Regions from separate parts of the Arthrobacter sp. 49Tsu3.1M3 genome, predicted to be linked through region 3. Evidence: riboswitches for the same ligand, from Rfam matches in the RefSeq annotation. Region 3 holds a riboswitch; each other region holds the start of a gene.

Region 1 (6,839 bases), on a different contig from region 3:
CCCGGATCGAGAAGAATGCACTGCGGCGTGCCGTGCTCGCCCTGGCGGACAACGCGCTGGCCCACACGCCTCCGGGCGGCCGCGTGTCCATCATGACCTCAATCGAGCAGAAGCGCGCCGTGATCACGGTGGCGGACTCCGGGACCGGAATCACCGGCGTCGATCAGGCCCGGATCTTTGACCGGTTCGTGCGGACGGCCGGCACCGGCACCTCACGGGGACAGCGGAGCTTTGGCATCGGCCTGGCCTTGGTCCGGGAGATTGCCGTCGCGGCCGGGGGCACCGTCGAGGTGGCCGCGACGGGCGACGAGGGAACCGTCATGAAGTTGACACTTCCGCTCATGGGCAGCGGGAATCCCTGAGGACCCTGCGCCGGGGAAAGATATGCCATCGGGATCCCGGACCCCCGAATGCGGAGACAGGAAAGACCGGCGGTCGAGTTGCCCCCAAGGGAACTCGACCGCCGGTCTTTCCGGACTGTCTGGCCCCGGGCCGGGGCCGTGCGGCTTAGGCGCGGACGAACGTCACTCCGCCGGTCGCGGTCAGCCAGGACAGCGGGTGAACCATGGTCTGGTTCTTGCCGTTCATGCCGCCACTGACCACTTGGCCGTTGCCGGCGTAGATGCCGACGTGGCCGGACTGGACCACCATGTCACCGGGCTGCGGTGTCGCCACAACGGTTCCAAGGCCGAGGAACGCGCGGGGACCGATGTCGCCAACGGGCTTACCCGCGGCGCCAAGGGCCTTTTCCACCATGGCAGTGCAGTCCTGGGTGATGCCCACCTGGCTGTAGGCGGCCGAGAGCATGATGGCGTTGCGTCCGCCCGCGGGCGCCGCGGCCGGCGCTGCTGCCGGAGCGGCCTGCACCTGGATGACGGGCTTGGCCGGAGCCTTGGGCGCTGCCGCCGGGGCTGCAGCGGGAGCCGGAGCCGGCGCGACGGGCTGTTCGATGACCGGCGCGGCAACAGAATCCACGGCGGGGCGCTCGAAGCTGATCTTGACGCTTGAATCGGCGCTGACGGGGGCACTGACCTGTCCGGTGACGTCGACGTTCGACGCCGGAGCAGAGTCACGCTGCACGGGGGCGGTGGCCGCGTTGGCGGCCATTCCGCTGGTCAGGACCAGGCCGGATGCGGCGGCGAGGACGGCGGCATGGCGCGCAAAAGTATTGACTGAAGTCATGAAAGATGTAGCCTCTCCCAATGCCTGCGAGGTGAGCTGTCGGATTCGGATGGGAGGCACCCGGCCGCACTCCGGGCCCGTCGTTGCGGGCACTGTGCGGCTTCACCCCAAGACCTGCATATCAGCAGATCAAAAGTGGTTTCCCCGTCTCTGCCGGACGTTGATGCGAGTTACCCCCGGGCCGCGGCAGAGTTAGGCAATCGGCTGGGGAGCGCCCGTATCGGAGACAACAGGCACTCATCAACCGTAGCGCGAACCGCACCCGAAAGTCACATTCAGGTAACGGGGCCATGATCCCGGGCCGCTATTTGCCCATAGGGCGGCGCCGGTTCCGAACATAGGATGATGCCATCAGCACCACCGGAAGCGGAGGCCCGAAATGAACAGCCAGTGTGTCGCCATCTGCCAGTTGAGCACTCAGCCCCAAGAGGATTTCGACGTCAACACCGAGCTGCTGATCCTGGACGGCGGGGACGTCCACGTGAGCACATGGGACGCGGAACCGCGCGACGGGGGTTTCGACGAGCACATCCTCAATGACCGGGTGGACGCGCTCGGGTACATGGTCGTCAACGACTGGGCCTTCCTGGACGGGAAAGCCTACGCGGTGGTGGAACGGCGGTCCGGCCCGGCGCCGGCCGGGCGCCGCGAACCGTGACCTTCCTGTCCCTGGCGCTGATCGCCGTCATCGCCCTGGCTGGCCCCCTGCTGGCCCTGCCGGCGCGCTGGCACTTGCCTGTCATGCTGGGTGAGCTGCTGGCCGGCATCGCGATCGGGCGTTCAGGCCTGGCCCTGGTGGACCCCGCGGACCCGACGTTCACCCTGCTGGCCAATATCGGGTTTGCGCTGATGATGTTCGTGGCAGGCACCCACGTTCCCGTGCGGGATCCGAACATCCGTGGCGCTCTCGGCAAGGGCTCCCGCCGGGCGATGGTGGCCGCAGCGGCTGCGGTGGTGGTCGGAACCGGCGTCGGACTGATGTTCGGGACTGGACATGCCCCCCTCTACGTCGTGCTGCTGGCGTCCTCGTCGGCCGCACTGGTGCTTCCAATCGTCGATTCCCTGCGCCTCGGCGGCCCGGATGTCGTCGCCATGACAGCGCAGGTGGCAATAGCCGACACAGCCTGCATTGTGGCGTTGCCGCTCCTGGTGGATCCGCCCCACGCAGTCCAGGCGGCGCGGGGTGTCCTCGCGGTGACCGGGTGCGCAGTGGTGCTCTTCTTCGGCTTGCGCTGGCTGGAGCGCCGGGGCGTCCGTCGGCGCGTGCACCGGCTCTCGGAAAGCCGCAAGTTTGCCCTGGAGCTACGGATCCAGCTGGCCGTGCTCTTCACCCTGGCCGGTGTCGCGACGTGGAGCAATGTGTCTGTGATGATGGCAGGCTTTTCTTTCGGGCTGGTGATGGCTGCGGTCGGCGAACCGCGGCGGCTGGCCCGGCAACTGTTCGCGCTCAGCGACGGCTTCCTGGGTCCGCTCTTCTTCGTGTGGCTGGGTGCATCGCTGACGCTCAGGGACCTGGCCGGGCACCCGGACATGATGGCCCTCGGCCTGGTGCTGGGGGCCGGGGCCCTGCTGGCGCACGCCGACCTGGCTTTCCTGGGACTCCCGCTGTCGCTGGGGGTGTTGTCGGCGGCCCAGCTTGGCGTACCGGTGGCTGCGGCGAGCATCGGAACGCAGCTTCAGGTCCTGCTCCCAGGCGAGGCCGCGGCCCTGCTGGTGGGTGCGCTGGTCACCATAGCCGCGAGCGCCGTCGCCGGGTCACGGGCGGCCAGGACTTTCGCGCTCCCGGCAAATGCCGGCGGCAAGTCCGGAAATTCCGGCAGCGCTGTCGGGCAGGGCGATCCGGGGGGTCCGAAGGCCTGACTGTCCGAACGTCTAAGTGCCTTGACCAAGGCCGGGCCGGCGGCGAAGGTTCGGATCGTCATGCTCCAACGGACGTGAATTGCAGCTCCGGCCTCCGCTTGGCCATCTCTGCCAGGACAAGGGAGACGGCGTCCCGGACAGCTGTGCCGTCGGCGTCGAACGTCCCGCCAGGCTCGCCGAGCACCGCGTTGGCGTGCCGGACGAACCTGTCCCAGTCCCCCGCGCCCGCGCGCAGCGCCAGCATCGGCGAGAGCAGCGCGGCCCGGCGCAGCCAGGCATCGGGCTCTCGCACCCACCGGTCCAGGACGCTGTCGGCCCGCACCCTGGCCAGAACATCCAGTCCGTCCACCAGGGGCCCGACGACGTCGACGGCGAGCGGATCCACAAGGTCCCGCACCCGCGCCTGCCGGATGAAGCCCTCCAGCCGGGTGAGGTCGGAGTTGGTCAGCAGCTTCACGTTGGCCTGCAGCAGGACGACGGCGGCCAGCCGGCGCTCGAAAACCGGCGCGGCCCCCACGTCGAATCCTCCCAGCCCTGAGCCTCCATTCCCGGAGCCTCCCGGCCCGGTGCCCCACAGTTCGGAACTCAGCGCAGTGACCTCATCGCGGGACAGTCCGGGATAGCGGCGGCCGGCATCCCGGACCGTGCCGCGCACGGCGCCCACGGACGTGCCGTAGTACCGGAGGCCGCTGCCCGCCGGCTCCGTTTCCAGCCGCGCCTGCAGCTGCTCAGCGCGGCGCCAGGAAGCTTCGCGCTGCAGCGAGAGGTCGATGAATTCGCCGGCATCACTCACCTGTCCATTCTTTCCCCTCTCGGCTCGCGGTGGAAACGCGGTGCGATGCCGTCCTGAGCGTGGGCCCGGACCATCTGCCTAGACTGAGCAGGCAGGCCTCCGATCGAAAGCGGTTTACACAACCATGCACACCAAGCTGACACTCGCCATCGCACTTTCCGCCATGACGCTGGGGGTGGCGGGCTGCTCTGCCCCGGCGCCATCTACCCCACCGTCGCCTGACTCGCCTGCGGCATCCGCGGCACCCGCCGCTGATTTTGCTTTAGACATCACGGGGGCGCCCGGCCGGATCGCCCAAGCGGGCCTCACGGTGCTGACGGCGGAGGGCAACGTGGACCACTATCACGCACATCTGGACGTGCTGAAGGACGGCAAGCCCATCGCGGTGCCGGCCAATATCGGCATCACCACGGGAGCTGACAACAGGGCCAACGGCATCTCAGCACTGCACACCCACGACACCACAGGCGTGGTCCACATCGAGTCCCCCACCGCCGGCCAGGTCTTCACGCTCGGGCAGCTCCTGACGGAGTGGGGCGTCCTCGGTGGCAGCGGCGCCGCCGGCGCCGGTGGGGGTTCACTGGACGGATGGACCGTTTACGTGAACGGCCGGAAGTCCGACGCCTGGATCCGGGACCTCCCGTTCAAGGCGCACGACGAGATCGTCCTGTCCTACGGCACCGCGCCGGCGACAATCCCGGCCTCCTACGATTTTCCGCCCGGAGAGTGAGGGTCCCGGAGGCAACGGCGGGCGGCACGCCCGAACCTGCACAATTGTGCAGCCGTCTCCCCACGCAACCCAACCGTCACGGCTCAAGTCGAAAAAGGCCTGCACAAACGTGCATGTCGGAGCGATCCGCGGAGCACCTTCCCTAGCGTGAATTGAGAGACGTGAGTCGGATCACAGCGGGGGCTGATCCCCTACCTCACTTCCATTCCCACAGACCGTCCCAGCTGACGGGTCCAACTGAAGAGGTAATCCGTGCCATACCCGAAAACGCCCGCAGCACTCGCAACCCTGGCAGCTACGACCCTGACGCTGCTTGGCGCCTCCCTGATGGGGGTACCGGCGGCCCAGGCCGACACCGTAGACGTTTCGCCACCAGGGGCGAATGACTGGACCTGCAAGCCCTCGGCAGCCCACCCGTACCCGGTGATCCTGGTGCCGGGAACCTTCGAGAACATGGCGAAGAACTGGGCAACGATGTCGCCCGCGCTAAAAACCCAGGGCTACTGCATTTTCGCGCTGAACTACGGTGCGACCAACGGCGTCGACGCCACGGGCCCGGTAGCAGACTCAGCCCGTCAGCTCGCCCCGTTTGTCGACAAGGTACTGGCCTCGACGGGTGCCAGGAAAGTCGATCTCGTGGGCCACAGCCAAGGCGGCATGATGCCGCGCTATTACCTCGGATTCCTTGGAGGCGCGGACAAGGTGAACCACCTTGTGGGCATCGCCCCGTCCAACCACGGAACCCGCGGGCTCATCACGCCGGCACCGGACGCCGTTCCGCCGGCCACCTCAGTGGGAGGGTCGAATTGCCAGGCCTGCGCCGACCAGCAGGCAGGTTCACCATTCCTCACCGAGCTGAACTCCATTGGCGACACGGTTCCTGGTCCGGCCTACACGGTGATCTCCACGACGCACGACGAGGTGGTGACGCCCTACCCCAGCCAGTTCCTCGCCGGCCCGGCCCGGCAGGTCACCAATATCACCATCCAGGACAAGTGCCCGGCAGACGTGATTGACCACGACCAGGCGCCCAACGACCCCGTCACCCAGCGTCTCGTGTCCGACGCCCTTGGTCAGCCGGCCGGCCGCCCGGGCAATCCGGCTTATCAGCCCAGCTGCGTGTAGCGCGGCACCCCGGGCGGAGGCGGCACGCGGCACGTCACGCATCCGGGAGGTTTGCGGGCTGAGGTAACGGTCCGGTAACGTTGGCGGCTGGCCGTGAGGCCCGGCCCGAATGCAGGGCCCCGGACCGCCCCTTTTGCAGGGCCCCGTTGCGCCGTTCGGCGTCTGCTCGGCCATGCTTCGCGGCAGGGGCCGGATGAAACTTCCCGCATTATCCGCCGCCCTGGCAGCGTCGGTTGTGCGTGCCAGCCACAAAAGCCCGGAGGGGTCCGTTGTTCAAGAAACCGCTGTTCGATAAATCAACGTTCAATAAATCAACGTTCAAAGATGCACGGCCGAAGGCACGCTCCACGGCATCACAGCTGAACAAAGTAGCGATTGCGCTGAGCCTGGGCGCACTGTCCCTGACCGGCTGCAGCGCCGGTCCCACGACGGGCGCCGCAGCCGTTTCCCCGGCCACCGGGACCGCGCATTCTGCTGCGGACTCCACGTCGTCGGCGGCAACCCAGGCCGCGCGTCCTGCCGCGAAGGCCACGGCCTCGGTGGCCGCAGCGCCGAAGCCGGCGGCCCCCTCGGCCCCCAAGCCTGCCACCGGCACCGCCGGTGCACCTGCGGCTCCCGGAGCCGATTCGGCACCTGCACGGGCCGCCGCGCCGGCCGCTCCGGCAGTTGGCGCCCAAGCGGCCGGCACCCACGCGGCAGCCGCTCCGGCACCGACGGCAGCAACGGCGCCCGTCGCTGCGCAGGCCGCCGTCGCCGCGACCGGCGACGGTTCCCAGGCCGCCACGGCACGGGGTTGGGGTGCGGTTGTCGCGGGTGACGAGTTTTCCGAGGCCGGCGCCCCCGACTCCACCAAGTGGAGTGTCTTCAAGGGATCCGGCCATGCCGGCAAGGGTGTCAGGAGCCCGCAGGCGTGGTCGGTTGCCAATGGCGTGGCCACCGTCAGCGGCGACTCGGCCGGCACCACGGGCGGCATGTCGGCCAAATTTGCCCAGCAGAAATACGGCAAGTGGGAGACGCGCATGCGGACCAGCGCCCGGGACCCGAAGTACCACCCCGTGCTGATCCTGTGGCCCAACAACAACACCTCCCCCAACTGCGCCGAGATCGACTACGCCGAGGGCAGCACCAACACTGCACAGATCAAGTTCT
Region 2 (6,839 bases), on a different contig from region 3:
ACGGCGGTTCCCGCCTGGGCGCATCCTGCACGCAGCCCGCACGCGGTACGGTGGGAATGACGCTAGGACTGCGCTCGAGGAGCTGAGCTGAATGACGGATCTGATCGATACCACGGAGATGTATCTTCGGACCATTCTGGAACTTGAAGAAGAAAACATCGTTGCCCTCCGCGCCCGCATCGCCGAAAGGCTCCGCCACTCCGGCCCCACTGTGTCCCAGACCATCGGCCGGATGGAGCGCGACGGGCTGGTGGTTGTTTCCGGCGACCGGCACCTTGAGCTGACGGAAACGGGACGGAAACGCGCGATCGGCGTCATGCGCAAGCACCGTCTGGCCGAACGCCTCCTGGCGGACGTGATCGGGCTCGACTGGGCCTACGTTCATGAGGAAGCGTGCCGCTGGGAACATGTCATGAGCGAACGCGTTGAGCGCCGAATCTTCGAGATGCTCAACCACCCGACCGTCTCGCCCTATGGGAACCCTATTCCAGGGCTTGCGGATCTTGGCGGCGTGCCCAACGGTGCCCCCGTGGACAGGCCCGTGAACCTTCTGGAGGCCATGGCCGGCTACGGGGTAACCTCACGGGTTACGGTCAACCGTCTCGCGGAGCCGATCCAGGTGGAGCCGGAGCTTCTGGCCCAGCTCGACGAGGGCGGAATCAGGCCTGGCGCGCTGGTCTCGCTGGAGCGGGTGGGGGAGTACATCTCGGTCCGCGTCCCCGATATCGAAGGTGCCCTGGAACTGCCGCCCGAGGTTGCCGCGCACGTGTTTGTAACAGTCGCCTGACCAGCCACTATGCGCCGGTCATGGGACGACCCATGAGTTGTACACATTTGCGGTTACGGATTTATTACCGGGCGGCTTAATCCCCTATAGTTAGTGCCCAGTACCGATACCAAAGCGTTACCTGATCCGAAGCCGAGCCCTGCCAGCGGATCAGTCGCAGAACTACCTCCTGGCAGGGGCGGGGGAACCACTTTCGGCTGCTACTTCGGCAGCCTTGGGGTGAAGTCCGTCAGCGGCAAGCAGCTTCCACCGAAGGATCCCCTGGGGATGCCTCTGTGCGTGGCTGCTTGCAACGGCGGGCCGGGTCTTTGATCTCTCTGACCCGAATCCGACAGCTAACTTCGCAGGCCATCCAGAGAGGAACCGTTCTTGACCACCCAGACCGCCAGGGGCCGTCGCCGCGCGACCGGTCCCGCTCCGGAGCCGCGTCCCGTCGTCGCACACACGGCCGAACGCCCGCGGGACGTGCACCGCGATGAACGGCGTCGCCGTCGCAGTCCGTTCCGCCAGGTCACGGACTTTGCCGCGGCCAGCGGAGTCGGGCAGAAGGCCGGGATCGCGCTGGCCGCCACTGGTCTGGTTCTTACCGTGACGGTCCCCGTCACGAGCCCTGTGATGGCTTCGAATCCGGGCGGCTCCGGCGCGCTCCCCGCTGCCGTGCAGCCGGATGTCACCGCTGCGGCCGCCGCCAAGGTCGACTTCAACCGCACCGCCGTCACCACGAAGGGTGATCCGGACGGGAAACTCAAGCAACTGCTGAGCGCCCAGTCTGTGGGCACCATCACCCGCGCGGCATCGGCCGGCACCCTGGGTGCGCCGCTCGACCAGCTGGTCACGGCCTCGCCCTTCGGCTACCGTGTCAGCCCCATTACCGGGGGCGCGGGGGAGTTCCACCGCGGCCAGGATTTCGCCGCCCAGTGCGGCACGGCGGTCCACGCGGCCGCCAGCGGCACCGTGACCTTCAACGGCTGGCATCCCTTCGGCGGGGGAAACCGCGTGGTCATCGATCACGGCAACGGCCTGGAGACCACGTACAACCACCTGTCCTCGGCCTCGGTCAAGGTCGGTCAGAAGGTTTCCCGCGGTGACGTCATCGCCATGAGCGGGACCACCGGCGCCTCCACGGGCTGCCACCTCCACTTTGAAGTGATGGTCAACGGCGACGTCGTTGACCCGCTCGGCTGGCTCTAAAAAGACGATGGGCTGCTCTCAACTCCGTATGACACGCCGTGATCTGAATGTGACATTGGATCGAGACTGCTGTAGGGTTTGAAGCACGCCAACTTTTCCGAAGTTGGCGCTCTTGAGTGGATTGCCTAGCTCTGCCACCGCTCAAGGTCCGTTCGCATTACATCGTCTGGCAGGGGCGGGGGAACCAATTTTGGCCTTCGAAAGAAGGCCTTGGGGTTAAGTCGCAAAGCTTCCCAGGAAGCAGCGCGGCCGGGTGACTCCCATCCGAATCCGACAGCTCACCTCGTAGGCATTGGGAGAGGCTACTTTCGTGTCTTCACGCCACAATTCTGCGCGCATGCGCACCGGCGAGGCTCTGTCGAGCCCGCTGGAATCCACATCACGTGCCGCCCTTGCCGGCGCCCGGATTGGATCACGTTCCGCAGGCTCAATCTCTACCGAGCCCGGACAGCATGCAGTTTCCGCTTTTGGCGCGTCTTCGCAGTACACCCTTCGCTAAGTAACCCATTTCGGGGCGATCCGGCGTACCCCCAAGATGCCGGAGCGTCCTCAGTCCGTGCCCGAAAGCGCGCGGTCCAAGGATCACGAAAGAGAGAACTTAATGACTACTCGTGCAAACGTTGCACGGCACCGCGCCGAGGTCACCAAGACCAACTCGCTGGCTGTAATTGCTAAGGCTGTCGGCGACAACGCCGGCGGCGTGGGCCGTCAGGCCGCGGTCATCGCCGCAGCTTCCGGTCTGGTCCTGACCAGCGGAATCGCAGCCAACGCTGCTGAAACCAATGTTCAGCGCGAATCCACCTCCGCTTCGGCCCTGGAAGTCCAGTCCGCAGCTCCGGCCACCATCTCGGCCGCTTCCACCATCGCGATCTCCTACGAGAAGCCCGCCGTGACCACCACGCCGGCTCCCGTCGTCGAGGCTCCCAAGCCCGTCGTGAAGGTCCAGGACGCCACGGCCACGGCCACCCGCGCCGGCGGCACCGAGCTGGGCGTCAGCGGCGGCGTCGCTGCCCAGGCCCCCGCCGGCATCGGAAGCGGCGCCGGTGCGACCATCGCCGCCGCTGCCTACGCACAGATCGGTGTGGCGCAGGACTGCACCGCACTCGCCACCAACGCCCTGGCCGCGGCCGGCATCCACTACCACGGCTGGCCGGCAGGTTACCTGTCCCTGGGCCGCACCGTGAGCGCCGCCGAGGCACGCCCGGGCGACCTCGCCTACTACCAGAACGGTGGCGTGGGCATGGCTCACATCGCGGTCTACGTCGGCAACGGCATGGCAGTGCACGGCGGCTGGAACGGCGGCACCACCGCACTGTACAGCGTCAACGTCGGCTCTGGCCCGGTCTTCATCCGCGTCGGCGCCTAAGCACGAACCCCAGCATTTCCGAAAGACCCCCGCCTCCAGGCGGGGGTCTTTCGCGTTGCCGCGCAGTGAACTTTCCGTGCCGGGGACTGCGCCGGTGAAAAAATATTCGGTGATCCGGCACTTGAGTGTTTACTCTTGTGTTGTCGATCCATAGCCCGACCATGCAGAGGGCAGCCGGCCCTCGTGCCGCTGGCGGGTGCGGCCGTGAAGAGGTATGCGGATGCGCACTCTCGTTCTGAATGCTGGATATGAACCGCTGGCGGTCATCACCTTCCGCCGGGCGCTCGTCCTTGTCCTGACCGGAAAGGCCAGCGTGGTGGCCGAAGGGGACGACCCCGTGGTCGGCCCCCAGGATATTTTGGGCCGCCCGTCCGTGATCCTGCTGAACCGCTACATCCGGCCCAGGTACAACACGATGACTGCGGTGAGCCGCCGCGGAGTGCTGCGCCGGGATGGCCACCGCTGCGCGTACTGTGGCAAGGCTGCCCACACCATCGACCACATCCAGCCCAAGTCGCGGGGCGGAGCCGACTCCTGGGAGAACCTGGTGGCGGCGTGCCTGCGGTGCAACAACGCCAAGAGCGACCACACGCCGGCGGAGATGGGCTGGAAGATCGGTTTTGTACCGGGTCCGCCAAAAGGTGCCATCTGGCAGATCAAGGAACTCGAAAAGCCGACGCCGGCCTGGGATCCGTTCCTGCTGCCTGAATCGGCTGCCTGATCTGCCTCGTGCTCTGACTCCTGCCAGGGCCTGATCTGCTGCCTGATCAGCCGGTGGCGTGGCTGCTGGCGCACATTGCGCCTTGTTCGTTGGCCGTTGGCTGTTGGCCCTTGGCTCTTGGCGCCGCGCTAGGCTGAACCAATGGAGTTCGATGCCATCATTCTCGCCGGTGGGCGGTCCTCACGCCTCGGCGGCGTGCCCAAATCCGGGCTGATCTACGACGGCGCCACCCTCCTGGAGCGGTCGCTCCTGGCCGCCGGCGCGGCGGGGCGCGCCGTCGTCGTCGGCCCCGACCCCGGGGGCCTGCCCGGCGGCATCCTGACCTGCCGCGAAGAGCCGCCCTTCGCGGGTCCGGCCGCAGCCATCGCGGCGGGACTGGCCGCCCTGGCCGCCGATCACGCGAGCCGGCATGCACCAGCCGCGCCCTATACCCTCGTCCTGGCGTGTGACATGCCCCGGTCGGCCGATGCGGTCCGTGCCCTGGCGCAGGCGCTGGACGCGTCCGCTGCAGGCACGCCGCAAGGGGACGGGCCCGACGGCGTCATGGCCGTCTCGGCCGACGGCCGGAAGCAGCCGCTCGCAGGTTTTTATGGCACGGCCGTGCTACAACGTTCTGTGGCGGACGCCGCGTCCCGGGACCGGCTGGAAAACGCGTCGGTGTTCGCCCTTCTTGCTAGGCTGGACGTGCGGGAAGTTCGCGTTCCCCCGGGCTCCACGGATGACGTCGACACCTGGGATGACGCGTCCGCACTGGGGGTATCCGGCAGGATTCCCGACGGCGGTCCGGGCTCCGGCCCGGCTCTGCGCAGCTGAACTCGACCATGGAGGCAAACGGTGAAAAGCCAGGACGAAACACTGGAAGACTGGTGCCGTGCCCTGCTCCAGGCCCTGGAGCTGGACGACGTTGAGATTGACGTGAATGAGGTCCTCGCCCTCGCCGGCGTGGCCGCCCATTCCGTGGTGCGCCCGGCGGCACCGCTGACCACGTTCATTGCCGGCTTTGCGGCCGGCCTGGCCTCAGGCTCCGGGCAGGCCACGGACTCCGTGTCGATGGAGTCCGCGATGGCCGTGGCCCGCCGGCTCGCCAAGGACTACGCAGCCGCCGAAACTTCCGGGGCATGACGGCTGCGGCCCCGGATGGCAGCGGACCCGCTGCCGCCGCAGGTGGAGACGGAGTCGGAGACGGCGGTGGAGATGGCGTCAGCGATAGCGGTGGAGAAGCTCTCATAAACGCACCTGGAGGCCCTCACGTCGCGGCGCACCAGAACTCAGCGGGCGCAGACACCGCGGACCAGGACTCCGCGGACCAGGATGCAGCGGACGAGGAGGCAGGGGACCAGGACACCGCGACGCAGGATGTAGTAGCGGACGAGGACACTGCCGCGGAGCCGCACAGGCACCTGGCCCAGACGTGGCAGGAGGCCCGGCAACTCGCATTCGAGTGCGCCGTTCCCATCCCGGCCGCCCCTGTTCCGCTGCGGCAGGCGCTCGGCCGGACGCTCGCGGCGGACGTCGTTGCCCGGCAGGACATGCCCCATTACGCTTCCTCTGCCATGGACGGCTGGGCCGTCAACGGCAGCGGCCCCTGGATCCTGGCCGAACCGGGCCAGCGTCTGGCAGCACATCAGGCCAGCCCGATTGCCACCGGCGGCCTCATCCCGCCCGGGGCCAAGGCAGTGTTGCGCAGCGAAAGCGGCATCATCGACGTCGACGAGGACGGCCTGCCCGTCCTAAAGCTGGGCGGCACCGCGAAACCGGGAGACCCGCGCAACGGCGACCACATCAGGAAGGCCGGGGAGGAAGCCGCCGCCGGGGACGTCCTGATCAAGCGCGGCACGGTCCTGAACCCCGCCCATCTGGCCCTCGCCGCGCTCGCCGGAAGTGACACCCTTCCCGTACTCGGCAAGGCCGTGGTCCGCCTCGTTTTCACTGGCTCCGAGGTCGTGACGAGCGGGATGCCGGCACCCGGGCAGGTCCGCGACACCTTCGGACCCCAACTGGCCGCCGTGGTGGGAATGCTCGGCGGGATCTGTACCGAAGAAGTGAAAGTCGGCGACACCTACGCCGAGTGGCTCGCCGCCCTCGAGGACACCGATCCTGCCGGTGAAAACCTGCCCGCCGACGTCGTGATCACTACCGGCGGCACGGGGCGCTCCGGAACAGACCACCTCAGGCGCTCGGTCGCCGAGCTCGGCGGCCGCCTGCTGATCGACGGAATCGCCATGCGCCCGGGCCACCCCGCCGTGCTGGCCGAGCTGCCGGACGGCCGCTACATCCTCGGCCTGCCAGGAAACCCGCTCGCGGCCATGATGGCGCTGTCCACGATCGGCGCCCCACTCCTGGCGGCGCTGGGGCACGGCGCGATCCCCCCGCTCAGCGAGGTGCCCTGCGGCTCGACGATTGACGCCGACCCGGGCCGGACCCGGCTCATGCCCTTCCGGCTGCTCTATGGCATGGCATCGCCGGCGCAGCACACCGGTCCGGGAATGATGCGGGGTCTGGCCGCCGCCGACGGTGTGCTGGTGGTCCCGCCCCATGGCGTGCAGCTGGGGGAACTGGTCCCCGGCTTCGCCCTGCCGTGGGGTGCGCCGTTGCCTGACGCTTCGGCGGCGGCCGCCGAGCAGAAGCCGGCGGCGAAGCGGCCCGCCAGGAAAACCGCGGCCAGCGACGGGCCGGTGGACTGGAGTGCCCTATTGGGCTGAGCCTGACCTGCTCCGACGGCGCAGAGACCAGGCACGCCGTCAGAATCAGGCACTTACAATGAAGGAACCAGC
Region 3 (6,839 bases):
GCCCATCACCCACAGCGACGCCGGCGGCTTGTCCACGGTGATGGCGTTGGCGGCGTCGGACGAGCCAAAGAACCAGGCCGCCCAATCCTGCGACCCGGCCTGGGCCGCCGCGGAGTAGAACGCGTTTGCCCAGCCGGAGGCGCCGAGGTTCCACAGGCACAGCACGGCCGTGGCCAGCAGCAGCCCCGCCAGTTCCAGCCGCTGCCGCAGGGCCCGGGCGCCAGGGACGGCGCGCGCACCGCCGGCAGCCGGGGGCTCCAGTCGCCGACGGCGTTCCCGCACTTGCAGCCGCGGCCGCCCCGGAGTGCGGGCCGGGGCGGGGCCGGGGCGGGGGCTCAGGGTGTCAGTCATGGCGGGGCCGGGGCGGGGGCTCAGGGTGTCAGTCATGGCGGTCTACGCTCCCAGTTTGTAGACGGTGGCGTTGCCCACGGTCTGGGCCGGGTAGTTGGCCGCGACCCAGGTGGCGACCTCGGAGTTGTCTCCGCGGCCCCCGCCCATGCCGCCCATGCCGCCGGAAATGAAGTAGCCGATCTCGCCGCGGTCCACCATGGCCTGGAACTGTGCCAGCGTCGGGTAAGGGTCGCCGCCGTTCCAGCCGCCGAGCGCGATCACGCTGGTGCCGGTGGCGAGTTCCAGGCCCGCGGCCTGGGTGGCGCCGGAGACGATCGCGGACCACTTGGCGCCGGAGGACTTCAACAGCGCGGTCAACTCTGCCGAGGACGTTTCCCCGCCGGGGCCGCCGCCCATGCCGGCACTGCCCGCGCCGTCAGTGCCGGTTCTGCCTGCTGCCCCGAAGCCGCCGCCCATCGCGGACGCGGTGGGGCCGGACGTGGGGATCGAACCGGAATGCGGCTGGGCGGCGGTCGCCAGTGTCCACGCGGTGCTTCCGAGCCCGCCGGCAAGGAGGCAGAGGATTACGACGCCGGCCGTGGCAGCCTTGCGGAACCGCGCCGGGAGAGCCGCCATGCCGTCCGCCCGCAGGAGCAGGGCCGCGGCGGCGAGGACGCCCAGGACCACGATGACCACCCGGAGCCCGGGAAGCCAGGCCGGGTCGCGGCCCAGGAGCACAGCGGACCAGACCGAGGTGGCCAGCACCGTCACGGCCAGAACAACCCGGGCCGGCCAGTAGGCCCGGCCCCGCCACAGTTCCAGGGAACCGATGCCGGCCAGCGCCGCGATGGCGGGGGCCAGCGCCACGGCATAGTACGGATGCACGGTGCCGCTCATGAAGCTGAAGATTCCGGCCGTGATCACCAGCCAGCCGCCCCACAGCAGGAGCGCAGCGCGGGTTTTTGAGGTCCGGGACTCGCACCGGGTGAACCACAGCCCGGCGGCCAGCAGGATCAGGGCCGCCGACAGCAGCCAGGACACCTCGCCGCCGAAGCTGGTCCCGAACATCCGGGTGATCCCGGCGGTGCCGCCGAAGCCGACGTTGCCGCTGCCGCCCGGGCCGCCGGCGTTGCCCGCGTTGCCTCCGGCCAGAATCCCGCCGCCGGATCCGGTGATCCGGCCCAGGCCGTTGTAGCCGAACGTCAGTTCCAGGAAGCTGTTGGTCTCCGACCCTGCCATGTACGGCCGGACCGAGGCCGGGGTCAGCTGGAACAGGACAATGTAGCTTCCGGCCACGACGGCGATCCCGGCGGCGGCGGCCAGGAGGTGCAGGAGCCGGCGGCCAAGGGTGGTGGGCGCCGCCCACAGGTAGGCCAGGGCCAGCCCGGGAACGATCAGGAAGCCCTGCAGCATCTTGCTCAGGAAGGCCAGGCCGATGACCGCGCCGGCCGCGGCGAGCCACTTCCAGCCGGCCTTCTCGATGGCGCGGGTGGTCAGGTGGGCCGCCAGCACCAGGCACAGGGTGAGCATCGCGTCCGGGTTGTTGAACCGGAACATGAGCGCGGCTACCGGGGTCAGCGCCAGGGCGCCGCCGGCGAGCAGGCCCGCGGCCGGCCCGGACACCCGCTTGATGGTCAGGTAGAGAAGCCCGACGGCGGCCACTCCCATGAGGGCCTGGGGAATGAGCATGCTCAGGGCCGAGAAACCAAAGATCCGTCCCGCGAGGGCGGGGATCCAGAGTGCGGCCGGGGGTTTGTCCACCGTGATGGCATTGCCGGCGTCGAGGGAGCCGAAGAGCAGCGCGGTCCAGTCCTTGGTCCCGGCCTGGATCGCCGCGGCATAGAAGGAGTTGGCGTAGCCGGTGGCCTCAAGATTCCAGAGGTACAACGCCGCGGTGACCACCAGGAGCAGCGCTGCCGAGGGCCGCACCCAGCGGGGCTGCGGTCCGAACAGCAGCCGGTCCCGGCGGACTTGGGCGGCCGGCGCCGGGGACACGGGCCGATGGGTCGCCGTCCCGCCGTCTTTGGGAACCGGGTGTGGCTGTTCCTCGGCGGCGGGCGGCCTGCCGGCCGGGGAACCGCCCTGGGCTCCGGCGGTGGGGCTGATGGTTGCCGTCATTTACTTGGCCTTTTCTGTGCGGGGGAGGGAAGGACCGGGGGCGCCGGACGCCGGAACGGCAGCGGCTGGCCTGTGGCGGAAAACCACCAGCCGGAAGAGCAGGAACTTCACGGCCGTGGCGGCCAGGTTGGCGGCGGTGACCGTGAGCAGTTCAAGCCAGCGGTCCGGTGCCGCTCCCGACACGGCGTGAACGAGGGCGAGTGCGCCCGAGGTCAGGGCCAGCCCGATGCCGAAGACCAGGAGGCCCTCGAAATGGTGGCGAGCCGCCTGGCTGCTGCCCTGGATGCCGAACGTGAAGCGCCGGTTGGCCGCGGTGTTGGCCACGGCGGTGGTGAGCAACGCGAGGAAGTTTGCCAGCTGCGGGTCCATGAACCCGCGGCACAGCAGGAAAATCGCCAGGTAGGCCAGGGTGGAGGCCACCCCGATGCTGCCGAAGCGGACGAGCTGTCCGAAGAGGCTTTCGCCGGGGCTTTGTTCCTGGGCCCGCGAGGCGGCCGGCAGCGGTCCGCGGGCCAGGGCCGCGCGCAGGTCGGGAACCGGGATCCGGCCCGAGACCAGGTCCCGGCTCAACCGTGCCATGCCACGCAAGTCCGCGAGGGCCGTCTGGACGATGTCCACGCTGGAATCCGGATCGTCGGTCCAGTCCACCGGGACTTCGTGGACGCGCAGGCCGCACTTTTCCGCCAGGACCAGCAGTTCGGTGTCGAAGAACCAGGCGTTGTCCAGCGTGTGGGGGAGCAGTTGCCGGGCCACGTCCGCCCGGATTGCCTTGAAGCCGCACTGCGCGTCACTGAAGTGGGCGCCCATGAGGGCCTGGAGCAGAAAGTTGTAGCTGCGCGAGATGAATTCCCGCTTGGGTCCGCGGACCACGCGGGAATTGCGGGTCAGCCGCGTCCCGATCGCCAGGTCGGAATGCCCCGAAATGAGCGGGGCAAGGAGCGGGCCGAGGGCCGCCAGATCAGTGGAAAGATCCACATCCATGTACGCCAGGACCGGCGACGGCGAAGCCAGCCACACCCTGCGAAGTGCGTTTCCGCGGCCCTTTTCCGCCATGTGGACCACCGTCACTTCGCGCAGCTCGCGGGCTACCCGTTCCGCGGCCTTGAGCGTTCCGTCGGTGCTGGCGTTGTCCGCCACGGTGATCCGGAAGGAATGCGGGAAGGCGCCGAGCAGGTACGCGTGGAGCCGGCGCAGGCAGGCCTCGAGGTCCCGTTCCTCGTTGAAAACCGGGATGGTGACGTCCAGCAGGGGCGTGCTGGCGCGCGTATCAATGGCCGTGCGCCGGCCGCTGGGGCCGGTCAGCGCTCCGGCGATCGGGCCCGGGACCGGTGCGTCGGCCAGCGCAAGCCCCGAGGATGACTCGGGGGCCGCCGGGCCGGCCGGCGTTGCCGTGGAGCGGGGCAGGGTTCCTGTGGCCTGGTCTGTGAATGTCATGGCTCAACTTTCCCGGCGGCCCATATGAGGGCTTTAGGGTCGAGCTGTGCGGGGGCTGTGGAAGTCTGGCCGCCGGGCCGGTCCGGCCGTGGAGGTGCAAGAAGGCCCCGGATCCATGCGGATCCGGGGCCTCTTTGGCGGGGCGGCTAGTGCCGGTTTAGTACCAGTTGTGTGCGTAGTGGAAGTTCAGGGCGCCGCAGGGGGAGCCGTAGCGCGATTTGACGTAGTTCAGGCCCCAGTTGATCTGGGTCCGGTAGTTGGTCATGTAATCGGCGCCGGCGCTCGCCATCTTCGAGGCGGGCAGGGACTGGACCACGCCGTAGGCGCCGCTGCTGGCGTTCGTGGCGGTGGTCTTCCAGTCGGATTCCTTGGTCCACAGCTTGTGCAGGCACTGCATCTGGCCGGGTGCCCAGCCATAGCTTCCCAGCTGGGACGCGGCGTAGGCCTGCGCCCCGGCGGGGTCGTCGATTGCGACCGGCGCGGGGGCCGGAGCGGCTGCCGGAGCCGGTGCCGGTGCCGGAGCGGGCGCGGGGGCTGCCGCGGGGGCCGGAGCGGGTGCGGGGGCTGCCGCGGGGGCCGGGGCAGGTGCCGCCGCGGGTGCAGGCGCGGCCACAGCGGGGGCGGGGATCAGCGCTTCGGCTGCCTTAACCTCCGAGATCTGGGGAGCCACGTTCTTTTCCGCGGGAGCGGTCGGCCCAGCAACCTGGACCCGCTCGAAGTTGAGCTTGGCCAGCGGGTCGGCGATCGTGGCCCTCTGGCTCGCAACGTTCGACGTGTGGGCGCCCGGCTCTGCCGCCTGGCCGGCGGCGCCGCCCCCGAGCAGCAGCGCGCACGCGGCGGTGACGACGGCGGCACGGCGGCCGCTTACTCCGAGCCCGGCGGCGAACCGCGACAGGGCGGATGCCTGCTTGACCGGTTCGGCGCGGTGGCGCGACTTAGCTGCGCCAACTGAGCGGGAACGCGAATCACCGTCAGGGCGTGTTTGTACCTGGAATTCAGTCATGGTGGCCTCTCAACGCCGGCGGAGTTAGCTGTCGGGTTCGGATGAGGTCATCCGGCCGCACGGAACATCACGTGTCGGCTTCACCCCGAGGGCGCATGAAAGCAGAATGCCCGGGAACTCTGGGTCCCCCGCCTCTGCCTGGTCCAGCGGAATCCGGGAAGCGGCAGAGTTTGGCGTCCGTCCGGATATGCGGCACCGATGGCGGCGCACGCTAACGACGCTACAGGACCCGGCCGCTTAAGTCACATTTTGGTAACAGGAGTCACAGTGCCGGGGTGTCGGGTTGCGCCGGGTTCACCGGTCGGCCGGTCCGGGCTGGTTGCGCCGGCGGCGGCCGTTCTGGTTACGCCGGCGGCGGCGCGGCGGGCAGCCGCACGGCGAACTCCGTGCGGCCCGGCCGGGACGTGACCTCGACTGTTCCTCCGTGGGCCTCCACGATCGACTGGACAATGGACAGGCCCAACCCGCTGGTGCCCTCGGACGTCGGCGCGGCGGTCGCCGTGCCGTGACCTCCGCGGCTGCCGGAAACGGCGCCGGAAGACGAGCGTGCGGCGGCCCCGGACCCGACCCTCGCCGTCGCGACGGCAGAACCGGCGGGGACGGCTGCGGGGTTCGACGCCGGATTGGTGCGGGAGGCGTCGGCCCGGGCGAAGCGGGCGAAGACCCGGCCGATAAATTCCGGGGCGATGCCGCTGCCATTGTCTGTCACGGTGACCACGGCACTGCCGTCAGCCGAGCGCATAATGCCCGTGACCACCTTGGTCCCGGGTTCGGTGTGCTTGCGCGCATTGGACAGCAGGTTGGCGAGGACCTGGTGAAGCTGGGTCGCATCACCGCGCACCACCACGGGCTCGTCCGGAAGTTCCAGCTGCCAGATGCGGTCCGGGGCCATGACTTTCTCATCGCTGACCGTCTCGATGGCCAGTTGGGTGAGGTCGACGTCGGAGATTTTGAGCGGCTGCCCCTCGTCCAGGCGCGCCAGCAGCAGCAGGTCCTCGACGAGCGTGGTCATCCGCTCGGACTGGCTTTGCACACGGGCGAGGGACCTCTCGCCGTCGGGGGTGAAGTGCTCGGTCATCCGCATCAGCTCCGTGTAGCCGCGGATGGCCGTCAGCGGGGTGCGGAGTTCGTGCGAGGCGTCGGCGACGAACTGACGGACCTTCATCTCGCTCTCCTGCCGCGCCTCGAGAGCGTTGGAGACGTTGTCCAGCATCTTGTTCAGCGCGTAGCCCACGCTGCCCACTTCCGTTCCGGGATGGGCCGCCGACGTCGGGACGCGGACCCCGAGCGCCACCTCGCCGGCGTCCAGCGGGAGACGGGAGACCTTGGTGGCGACCTCGGAGAGCTGTTCCAGCGGCTTCATGGTCCGCCGGATCAGGGCCGTGCCGGCGAGCCCGATCAGCACCAGCCCGCCTGCGGACACCACCACCATGGTCCAGACCAGGGAGGCCAGGGTGTTTTGTTTTTCTGCCAGCGGGAGTCCGGTCACAATCACGTCGCCGTACGGTGTACGCGCGGCCGTGAGCCGGTAGCCGCCGGCCGACAGGCTGCGGTCCACGGGCACGCCGCTCGGCGTGAGGGCCAGGAGGACCTTGTTGTCGTCGGGGGAGAGGCTCTTGACCGCGCCGTCCCCGGCCAGGAAACCGGCCCTGCTGACTTCGCCGTCCACTATCCGGGCGTTAAGTGTTCCGACGCCCTGTCCCCGGGCTTCGAGGGGGTCGGGGCGCCTGCCCGAATCGTCCGAGGAGGGCCGGCCGAACTCGCTCGAACGGTGGGAGGCCTGGTCCAGCTGGGTGTCGAGTTGCCGGGTAAGGAAGAGGTCCATGGAGGCGTAGCTGAACAAGCCCACAGCGCCGCAGATGGCCACGAGCAGCGCCATGGCGACCAGGACCAGCCTGGTACGCAAATGCCACGTCGACGGGTTGCGCCAGTCGCGTCCGGGGACGCGGGTCAT

Evidence for each region. A riboswitch is a leader RNA that binds a small molecule or an ion and turns the genes downstream of it on or off. The one in region 3 is predicted to bind cyclic di-AMP.
Region 1: it holds a riboswitch for cyclic di-AMP, as region 3 does, so the genes downstream of both, B5X90_RS14755 (hypothetical protein) here and B5X90_RS08560 (aggregation-promoting factor C-terminal-like domain-containing protein) in region 3, are expected to answer to the same signal.
Region 2: it holds a riboswitch for cyclic di-AMP, as region 3 does, so the genes downstream of both, B5X90_RS18290 (NlpC/P60 family protein) here and B5X90_RS08560 (aggregation-promoting factor C-terminal-like domain-containing protein) in region 3, are expected to answer to the same signal.

What each region holds. Positions count from the first base shown of each region.
Region 1 is NZ_FUZD01000014.1:81,942-88,780, forward strand. Features, by position in the region: gene B5X90_RS14750 (sensor histidine kinase) at 1-362, shown strand, start outside; gene B5X90_RS14755 (hypothetical protein) at 508-1,182, opposite strand; cyclic di-AMP (ydaO/yuaA leader) riboswitch at 1,190-1,391, opposite strand; gene B5X90_RS14760 (hypothetical protein) at 1,562-1,840, shown strand; gene B5X90_RS14765 (cation:proton antiporter) at 1,837-3,042, shown strand; gene B5X90_RS14770 (DNA alkylation repair protein) at 3,101-3,835, opposite strand; gene B5X90_RS14775 (hypothetical protein) at 3,960-4,565, shown strand; gene B5X90_RS14780 (esterase/lipase family protein) at 4,893-5,690, shown strand; gene B5X90_RS14785 (glycoside hydrolase family 16 protein) at 5,960-6,839, shown strand, end outside.
Region 2 is NZ_FUZD01000023.1:34,910-41,748, reverse strand. Features, by position in the region: gene B5X90_RS18300 (metal-dependent transcriptional regulator) at 92-787, shown strand; cyclic di-AMP (ydaO/yuaA leader) riboswitch at 937-1,152, shown strand; gene B5X90_RS18295 (M23 family metallopeptidase) at 1,157-1,978, shown strand; cyclic di-AMP (ydaO/yuaA leader) riboswitch at 2,101-2,284, shown strand; gene B5X90_RS18290 (NlpC/P60 family protein) at 2,580-3,344, shown strand; gene B5X90_RS18285 (HNH endonuclease) at 3,565-4,065, shown strand; gene B5X90_RS18280 (molybdenum cofactor guanylyltransferase) at 4,207-4,878, shown strand; gene B5X90_RS18275 (DUF6457 domain-containing protein) at 4,900-5,187, shown strand; gene B5X90_RS18270 (molybdopterin molybdotransferase MoeA) at 5,184-6,767, shown strand.
Region 3 is NZ_FUZD01000005.1:123,446-130,284, forward strand. Features, by position in the region: gene B5X90_RS08545 (ArnT family glycosyltransferase) at 1-387, opposite strand, end outside; gene B5X90_RS08550 (glycosyltransferase family 39 protein) at 394-2,448, opposite strand; gene B5X90_RS08555 (bifunctional glycosyltransferase family 2/GtrA family protein) at 2,449-3,882, opposite strand; gene B5X90_RS08560 (aggregation-promoting factor C-terminal-like domain-containing protein) at 4,040-4,885, opposite strand; cyclic di-AMP (ydaO/yuaA leader) riboswitch at 4,887-5,044, opposite strand; gene B5X90_RS08565 (sensor histidine kinase) at 5,229-6,839, opposite strand.